DNA from 2 places in the Shinella oryzae genome. Region 2 is predicted to be linked to the other one. Evidence: predicted binding sites of a transcription regulator. Region 2 holds the regulator's gene; the other holds the start of a gene.

Region 1 (4,417 bases), 480 kb from region 2:
GAGAGATCAGTCTTGATTATCTTGAACACCTACGACCTCAGGCAGTTGCTCGAATTTGACAGAGATGCCATGGGCGATTGCGCCTCACGACATGCTAAAAGCGTGCATCGACGAGCTCCCCGAAGCTGGCCGCCACACTTCTCTATGAACTGAACTGCATCCGGCGCCGCTGTGCATGTCGGCTCGGACGTATGCGGAGAAGACCGTCGCTGCCTCTCCGTCAAGGCCATGGCGGTTTCGTAATACCGTGGGGATAGTCGCAGGCGGATTACCGGAAGCAATGATGCCGGGTTTTCAGCGCCTTAGGCCCCCTGTGAATCTTTAAAGCTCACTTGGGGCGCCTTTATAGTTGGTTTTTTAGAGCCATCAACGGCTTTTTGAAAATTATTGTACGGGCGGAAAAATTCTTCTTCCGGAAACGATGCAGGTCCGACTGCGGCAAAACAAAAAGGGCGGCCCGAAGACCGCCCTTTCATAACTGAACCGGTTGGCTCAGATGTAAGGACCCGAAGGTCTTACATCATGTCCATGCCGCCAGTTCAGCGCGCTTGACGCGCTGAACCAACTTTAGTGCATGGGCGAAGCTTGATGGTCACGCTGCAATAGGCTTTCGCCTATTACATCATGTCCATGCCGCCCATGCCGCCCATGCCGCCGGGCATGCCGGCCGGAGCGTCCTTCTTCGGCAGTTCGGCGATCATGGCTTCCGTCGTGATCAGCAGCGAGGCAACCGAAGCAGCGTTCTGCAGAGCCGTGCGGACAACCTTGACCGGGTCGACGATGCCGAGGGCGATCAGGTCGCCGTATTCGCCGGTCTGGGCGTTGTAGCCATAGTTGTCTTCGTTCTTCTCGAGGATCTTGCCGACGACGATGGAGGCTTCGTCACCAGCATTGTCCGCGATCTGGCGAACCAGGGCCTGAAGGGCCTTGCGGATGATGTTGATGCCGGCTTCCTGGTCATCGTTTTCGCCCTTGACGGCGATCTTCGTGGAAGAGCGGAGCAGGGCTACGCCACCGCCCGGTACGATGCCTTCCTGAACGGCAGCGCGCGTCGCGTTGAGGGCGTCGTCGATGCGGTCCTTCTTTTCCTTCACTTCGACTTCCGTCGAGCCGCCGACGCGGATGACGGCAACGCCGCCGGCGAGCTTGGCAAGACGTTCCTGCAGCTTCTCGCGGTCGTAGTCGGAGGTGGTTTCTTCGATCTGGGCCTTGATCTGCGCGACGCGGCCTTCGATTTCAGCCTTCTGGCCGGCACCGTCGACGATCGTCGTGTTTTCCTTGGAGATCGAAACCTTCTTCGAACGGCCGAGCATGTCGAGCGTTACGTTTTCGAGCTTGATGCCGAGGTCTTCGGAGATGACCGTGCCGCCCGTCAGGATGGCGATGTCTTCCAGCATGGCCTTGCGGCGGTCGCCGAAGCCCGGAGCCTTGACGGCAGCGATCTTGAGGCCGCCGCGCAGCTTGTTGACGACGAGCGTAGCAAGGGCTTCGCCTTCGACGTCTTCAGCGATGATGACCAGCGGCTTGCCGGTCTGGACGACGGCTTCGAGAACCGGGAGCATGGCCTGGAGGTTCGAGAGCTTCTTCTCGTGCAGGAGAATGTAAGCGTCTTCGAGGTCGGCGACCATCTTTTCCGGGTTGGTCACGAAGTAGGGCGACAGGTAGCCGCGGTCGAACTGCATGCCTTCGACGACTTCGAGTTCGGTTTCGGCGGTCTTGGCTTCTTCAACCGTGATGACGCCTTCGTTGCCGACCTTCTGCATGGCTTCGGAAATGTCGAGGCCGATCTGCTTTTCGCCGTTTGCCGAGATCGTGCCGACCTGGGCGACTTCTTCCGGGGTGGTGATCTTCTTGGCCTTGGCCTGGAGATCCTTGACGACTTCGGCGACGGCGAGGTCGATGCCGCGCTTCAGGTCCATCGGGTTCATGCCGGCGGCAACAGCCTTGGCGCCTTCGCGAACGATAGCCTGGGCAAGAACGGTTGCAGTCGTGGTGCCGTCGCCGGCGATGTCGTTGGTCTTGGAAGCGACTTCGCGAACGAGCTGGGCGCCCATGTTCTCGAACTTGTCTTCCAGTTCGATTTCCTTGGCGACGGAAACGCCGTCCTTGGTGATGCGCGGTGCGCCGAAGGACTTGTCGATGACGACGTTACGACCCTTCGGGCCGAGCGTCACCTTGACTGCGTCTGCGAGAACGTCGACGCCACGCAGCATCTTTTCGCGCGCGGTGCGGCCGAATTTGACTTCTTTGGCTGCCATTGTGAGGACTCCTGAATTGATATCAGCGAATTGCGGAACGGGTTACCGGCTGATCAGCCGATGATGCCCATGATGTCGGCTTCCTTCATGATCAGAAGGTCTTCGCCGTCGAGCTTGACTTCGGTGCCCGACCACTTGCCGAACAGGACGCGGTCGCCAGCCTTGACATCCAGCGGGATAACCTTGCCGGACTCGTCACGAGCGCCGGTGCCGACAGCGACGATTTCGCCTTCCTGCGGCTTTTCCTTGGCGGTATCCGGAATGATGATGCCGCCCTTGGTCTTGGCTTCGGATTCGACGCGACGAACGACGACGCGGTCGTGAAGCGGGCGGAAGGTGGTGCTTGCCATTGTCTAATCCCTCGATCAAATGACATTGCGGACCCGAACAGGTCCGATGGATTATTGTTAGCACTCATCGATGGAGAGTGCTAGCGGCTCCGAGATAAGGGTGGCTTTCTCTCGAGTCAAGAACCGCCTTCGCAAAATTCTTTGCCATGGGCGGTTGCCGCGGCCGGCAGATGGGAACCTCCTGCCACGCCATCAAGGCACGCGTGTGAATTTTCGCAACTTTGTCTGTGGATGCGCCAAAATTGCAGGGAGAGACTTGTTTTCTTGGCGTCGCTTTGCGATGTCACGCGGGCCTGATTTCGATACGGAACTCCCCTTATGGCCCAGCGCATCCAATCCATCCGCGACATCGCCGACCGCTACGACGTGATGCTCTGCGACGTCTGGGGCGTGCTGCACAACGGGGTGGAGGCCTTTTCCTACGCGTCGGAAGCGCTTGCCGAAGCGCGCGCGGCCGGCATGACCGTCGTCCTCATCACCAATTCCCCGCGTCCCCATCCGGGCGTGAAGGTGCAGATCCGCGGACTGGGTGTGCGTGACGATGCCTATGACCGCATCGTCACCTCCGGCGACGTCACCCGCGCGCTGATCGCCAAGGGGGCCAGGAAGGTCTATTTCATCGGCGCCGAAAAGGACCTGCCGTTGCTCGATGGCCTTGACGTTGAGCCTGTCGGTATGGACGAGGCCGGTATCGTCGTCTGCGCGGGCTTGCGCGAGGACGACACGGAAACCGTCGAGGATTATCGCGAGGAACTCGCGGCACTGGCCGCCCGCAAGCTGCCCTTCATCTGCGCCAACCCGGATCTCGTCGTCGAGCGTGGCCACAGGCTCATCGTCTGCGCCGGGGCGCTCGCCAAGGCCTATGAGGAGCTCGGCGGCACGACGGAGATTGCCGGAAAGCCGCACCGCCCGATCTATGACAAGGCGATCGCCGAGGCGCGCGACGTGCGTGGCGACGTCGATCTGTCCCGCGTCATTGCCGTCGGCGACGGCATGCCGACGGATGTGCGCGGCGCCGAGGCCTATGGCCTGGATGTGCTCTACATATCCGGCGGCATCCACGCCCAGCATTATGTCGAAGGCGGCCGCACCGACGAGGCGAAGCTCGCTGCCTTCCTGGATCAGGAACGGGCCCACCCGAAATGGTGGATGCCCCGGCTACAGTGACGGGACGGAGACGGTCGTCATGACGGTATTTCACAGGAACGAGACGAAACAGCCGCTGCCGGAGCATCTGCGCGGCGGCGTCATCGCCATCGGCAATTTCGACGGCGTGCACCGCGGCCACCAGGCCGTGCTGCAACGGGCGCTAGACATTGCCAGAAGCCGCGGCATCCCCGCTTTGGTGCTCACCTTCGAGCCGCATCCGCGCACGATCTTCCGGCCGGATACGCCCGTCTTCCGGCTGACGCCTGCCCCCCTCAAGGCCCGTATCCTGGAGGGCATGGGCTTTTCCGCCGTCATCGAATATCCGTTCGACCGCACCTTCTCGGAAATGTCGGCACACGATTTCATCGGCGCCGTCCTGCTCGAATGGCTGCACGCCTCGGAGGTCGTCACCGGCTTCGATTTCCACTTCGGCAAGGGCAGGGAAGGCGGCCCCGCCTTCCTGATGGCCGCCGGACAGGACAACGGTTTCGGCGTGACGCTGGTCGATGCCTTCCGCGACGAGAACGCCTCGGTCGTCTCCTCCAGCGTCATCCGCTCCCTGCTCGGCGAGGGTGCCGTTTCTGAAGCCGCCGGCCTGCTCGGCTACCGCTACACCGTCGAGGCCGAGGTCATCGACGGCAAGAAGCTCGGCCGCACCCT
Region 2 (4,417 bases):
AACATATGGAAATCGGTGAAACTTTCCGTCAGCGCATTGAAGAGCAGATGGGAGACGCCGTAACCAAATATTTCGACGGAGGATATTCGAGCCAGGTCACCGTAGAAAAAGCGGGATCGCGGTACAGCGCGGACTGCAAGATCCACCTCGATACGGGGATGGCCTTGCAGGCAAATGGCGAAGCAAACGATCCTCTGGCCGCTTTCCAGTCGGCCTCGGAACGGATCGAGAAGCGCCTGCGCCGGTACAAGCGCAAGCTCAAGGCACACCATAACGGCAACGGTCACGATGCCTTTGCAGAAGTAGCCTACACGGTGATGGATTCGGTCCCCGACGAAGACGACGAGCTTCCCGAGGACTACGCACCGACCATCGTTGCGGAAAGCACGAAGAAACTGAGGACGATGTCTGTCGCAAGTGCCGTCATGGCGCTCGACATGACGGACGATCCGGTTCTTCTCTTCCGCAGCGCCGGCTCGGAGCAGCTCAATATCGTCTACCGACGCAACGACGGAAATATTGGCTGGATCGACGCAGCCAATATCAAAGGCTGAGTGGGGGAACGTGGTGCCGCTGACCGGCACCACGTCTCTTCAACCCCTTCACGCAGCGCACGAGGACAAAAGCATGGCATTGGCAGGTCTACTGCAGCAGAGTGCGATTATTCCGGCGATGAAGGCCAATTCCAAGAAGCAGCTGCTTCAGGAACTGGCGACAAAAGCGGCCAAGATCACCGGGATTCCGGAACGTGAGATCTTCGACGTCATCCTTCAGCGTGAACGGCTCGGCTCGACCGGCGTGGGCAATGGCATCGCCATCCCGCACGGCAAGCTGAGGGCGCTTACCCAGATCGTCGGCCTTTTCGCGAGGCTCGAAACCCCCGTGGATTTCGAAGCGCTCGACGATCAGCCGGTCGATCTCGTCTTCCTGCTCCTGGCGCCGGAAGGCGCAGGCGCAGATCACCTCAAGGCCCTGTCGCGCATTGCGCGCGTGCTGCGCGATCCCGCGATGGTCGCCAAGCTGCGCGCCTCCGACAGCGAGAGCGCGATCTATGCCTGCCTCAGCGAGGAACAGGCATCCGCAGCCTGAGGCCGGCCATCTCTACATGAAAAAACCGGCGGCCTTTCGGCCGCCGGTTTTTGTTTGTGTCGTTGAACCTCTCGCGCGATCAGGCGTCCGCGGCATTCGCCTCGCCGGAGGGCGCCTTCGGGCCGCCCTTGGCCACACCGACCATGGCCGGGCGCAGCACGCGCTCACCGATCGTGAAGCCGGCCTGCACGACCTGAACGACCGTGTTGTTGGGGACATCGGGATTGGGCACTTCGAACATCGCCTGGTGGAAGTTCGGGTCGAACTTCTCGCCCATCGGATCGAGCTTGCGTACGCCGTGGCGTTCGAGGGCGCCGAGCATGGAACGTTCGGTCATCTCCACGCCCTCGGCCAGTGCCTTCAGGCTCGCATCGTTTTCCAGCGCATCGGCCGGGATGGCGTCGAGCGCGCGGCGCAGGTTGTCGGAGACCGCCAGCATGTCGCGGGCGAAACCGGCGACGGAATAGGACTTGGCGTCCTTCACATCGCGTTCGGTGCGACGGCGCAGATTGTCCATCTCGGCGGCGAGCCGCAGGTACTTGTCACGGAGATCGGCGTTTTCGGCGCGCAGAACGTCCAGCGGATCGGGCGTGGCGACAGCCTCCTCCTCGATGATCGCGTCTTCTACGGCTGCATCCGCGGCGAGATTGCTGTCCACCGCTTCGTCAGGTCCGTGTTTCTTGGTCTCGTCGGTCATGACGTACTCCGAATTGCAACTGTTGGGGTTTGGGCCCGATATCGAGGTTTAGACCCGAAAAATCAAGGGCTGAAGGGTGAATAGCGGCTCTCAGCGCGAAAGCCGCGACATCAGCTGCGCTGTATAGTCCACCATCGGCACGATACGGGAGTAATTCAGCCGTGTCGGGCCGATGACACCCACCGCGCCGACGATCTTGTCGTCGCCGTCGCGATAGGGCGCAACGATGAGGGACGAGCCGGACAGCGAGAACAGCTTGTTCTCCGAGCCGATGAAGATGCGGACCCCCGGGCCGGTCTCGGCGAGGTTCAAGAGCTCGATCAGGCTCTCCTTGCGCTCGAGGTCGTCGAAGAGCAGGCGCAGGCGATCGATATCGTCGGCGCCGGCCAGCCCTTCCAGAAGATTGGCCCGGCCGCGCACGATGAGCCGCGTCGCCTTGTTTTCCTCGAAGTCGCCCGACCAGACGGCAAGGCCGCGTTCGACGAGATCCTGCGACAGCCGGTCGAGCTCGCGGCTGATCTCGCCGCGCAGCCGCTCAAGCTGCGAGCGCGCTTCCAGCAGCGTGTTGCCGGCCAGGTGCGCGTTGAGGAAATTGGCGGCCTCGGTGAGCTGAGAGCTGGTGACGCCGGCCGGAAGCTCGATGATGCGGTTTTCCACTTGGTCGTGATCGCCGACGAGAACGACCAGCGCCTTGGTCGGCTCCAGGCGGATGAACTCGACATGCTTGAGAACGGCGTCGTTCTTGGTGGTGATGACGAGGCCAGCGCCGCGCGACATGCCCGACAGCGCCTGGCTCGCCTCGCTCATCATGGTCTCGACCGCCCCGTGCTTCTGGCCATGCGGGCGCACATGCCGCTCGATGGAGGCGCGGTCCTCCGCCGAGATATTGCCGACCTGCATGAAGGCATCGACGAAAAAGCGCAGGCCGAGCTGCGTGGGCAGCCGTCCGGCGCTGACATGGGGGGAGTAGATCAGCCCAAGCTCTTCCAGATCGCTCATCACATTGCGCACGGAGGCCGGCGAGAGCGACATGGGCAGGATACGGGAAAGGTTTCGCGAACCCAGCGGCTCGCCGCTTTCCAGATAGCTTTCCACGATGCGGCGGAAGACTTCCCCCGAACGTTCGTCCAGTGCCGCCTGAACGTCAGGACCCGGAGATCTCAAAACCATCGTCTGTCTGCAACCCTGTTACTCCCCCGGAATATAGTGATTTCCGAGGGCAGCGCAAAACGGATTTTCCAACCAGTTGCCGCACCGGCATTCCCTCGCCCGGCGAAACGGTCTAAAGCACTCCCACCATACCAATGAGGAGTTCGCAATGCGGCCGTCCGGCAGAAAAACCGATCAGATGCGCAAGGTTTCTTTCGAGCGCAACGTTTCCAAGCATGCCGAGGGATCCTGTCTCGTCAAGTTCGGAGACACGCATGTTCTGGTCACCGCAAGCCTTGAGGACAAGACGCCGCCGTGGCTGCGCAACAGCGGCAAGGGCTGGGTGACCGCCGAGTACGGCATGCTGCCCCGCGCCACCGGCGACCGCATGAAGCGCGAGGCCGCAGCCGGCAAGCAGGGCGGCCGCACGCAGGAGATCCAGCGCCTGATCGGCCGGTCGCTGCGTGCCATCGTCGATCTCGAAGCGCTCGGCGAACGCCAGATCACCATCGACTGCGACGTCATCCAGGCCGATGGCGGCACCCGCACCGCCTCCATCACCGGCGCGTGGGTTGCCCTGCACGACTGCCTGAAGTGGATGGAAGCCCGCAGCATGATCAAGACCGAAAAGGTCCTGAAGGATCATGTCGCGGCCATCTCCTGCGGCATCTTCGCCGCCCAGTCGGTGATCGACCTCGATTATCTCGAGGACTCCGCCGCGGAAACCGACGCGAACTTCGTCATGACCGGCTCGGGCGGCATCGTCGAGATCCAGGGCACCGCCGAAGGCAAGCCGTTCACCGAGGAGGAATTCGCCTCGCTGATGCTGCTCGCCCGCAACGGCATTGCCGAACTCGTCGAGATGCAGAAGCAGGCGATCGCCTGAGAGGGATTTGCCCATGGCCGCCGCGCTCGAAGGTATTCTCGAAACCGCGCTCTATGCGGACGACCTCGACGCGGCGGAAACCTTCTACGGCGGCCTGCTGGGGCTGCGGAAGATCACACGGCAGGCGAACCGCCACGTCTTCTTCCGTTGCGGCCCCGGCGTTCTCCTGATCTTCAATCCGCAGGAAACCATCGAGCCGCCGCCGCCCCACGCTTTCCCCGTACCGGTCCACGGCGCACGGGGCCCGGGCCATGTCTGCTTTCGCGTTCCCGGGCCGGAGCTTGATTTCTGGGTCGAAAAGCTCGTAGAAGCCGGCATCGCCATCGAAGCGGATTTTCATTGGCCGAACGGCGCCCGCTCCATCTATTTCCGCGACCCCGCCGGCAACAGCCTCGAATGTGCCGAGCCCGGCCTGTGGAACATCGCCTAGGGAAACCTCATGCGCAAGCTCGACACCAAGACGATCGTCGTCGCCAGTCACAATGCAGGCAAGATCCGCGAGATCGAGGACCTGATCGGTCCCTTCGGCTTCTCGGCGAAATCCGCCGCCGAACTGAACTTCGAAGAGCCCGATGAAACCGGCACGACCTTCGAGG

What was found. Region 2 encodes HrcA, which represses chaperone genes, less so after heat shock. Its sites were predicted from a motif close to GTTAGCACTCNCNNNNNGNGAGTGCTAAC; they were not measured.
Region 1: the regulator HrcA is predicted to act here: its motif matches at 2,665-2,693, upstream of groES (co-chaperone GroES).

What each region holds. Positions count from the first base shown of each region.
Region 1 is NZ_CP081987.1:483,412-487,828, forward strand. Features, by position in the region: gene K6301_RS02365 (hypothetical protein) at 1-29, opposite strand, end outside; gene groL (chaperonin GroEL) at 618-2,258, opposite strand; gene groES (co-chaperone GroES) at 2,312-2,608, opposite strand; gene K6301_RS02380 (TIGR01459 family HAD-type hydrolase) at 2,927-3,775, shown strand; gene K6301_RS02385 (bifunctional riboflavin kinase/FAD synthetase) at 3,795-4,417, shown strand, end outside.
Region 2 is NZ_CP081987.1:3,476-7,892, reverse strand. Features, by position in the region: gene hpf (ribosome hibernation-promoting factor, HPF/YfiA family) at 1-554, shown strand, start outside; gene ptsN (PTS IIA-like nitrogen regulatory protein PtsN) at 628-1,089, shown strand; gene grpE (nucleotide exchange factor GrpE) at 1,169-1,786, opposite strand; gene hrcA (heat-inducible transcriptional repressor HrcA) at 1,877-2,956, opposite strand; gene rph (ribonuclease PH) at 3,105-3,821, shown strand; gene K6301_RS00020 (VOC family protein) at 3,835-4,251, shown strand; gene rdgB (RdgB/HAM1 family non-canonical purine NTP pyrophosphatase) at 4,261-4,417, shown strand, end outside.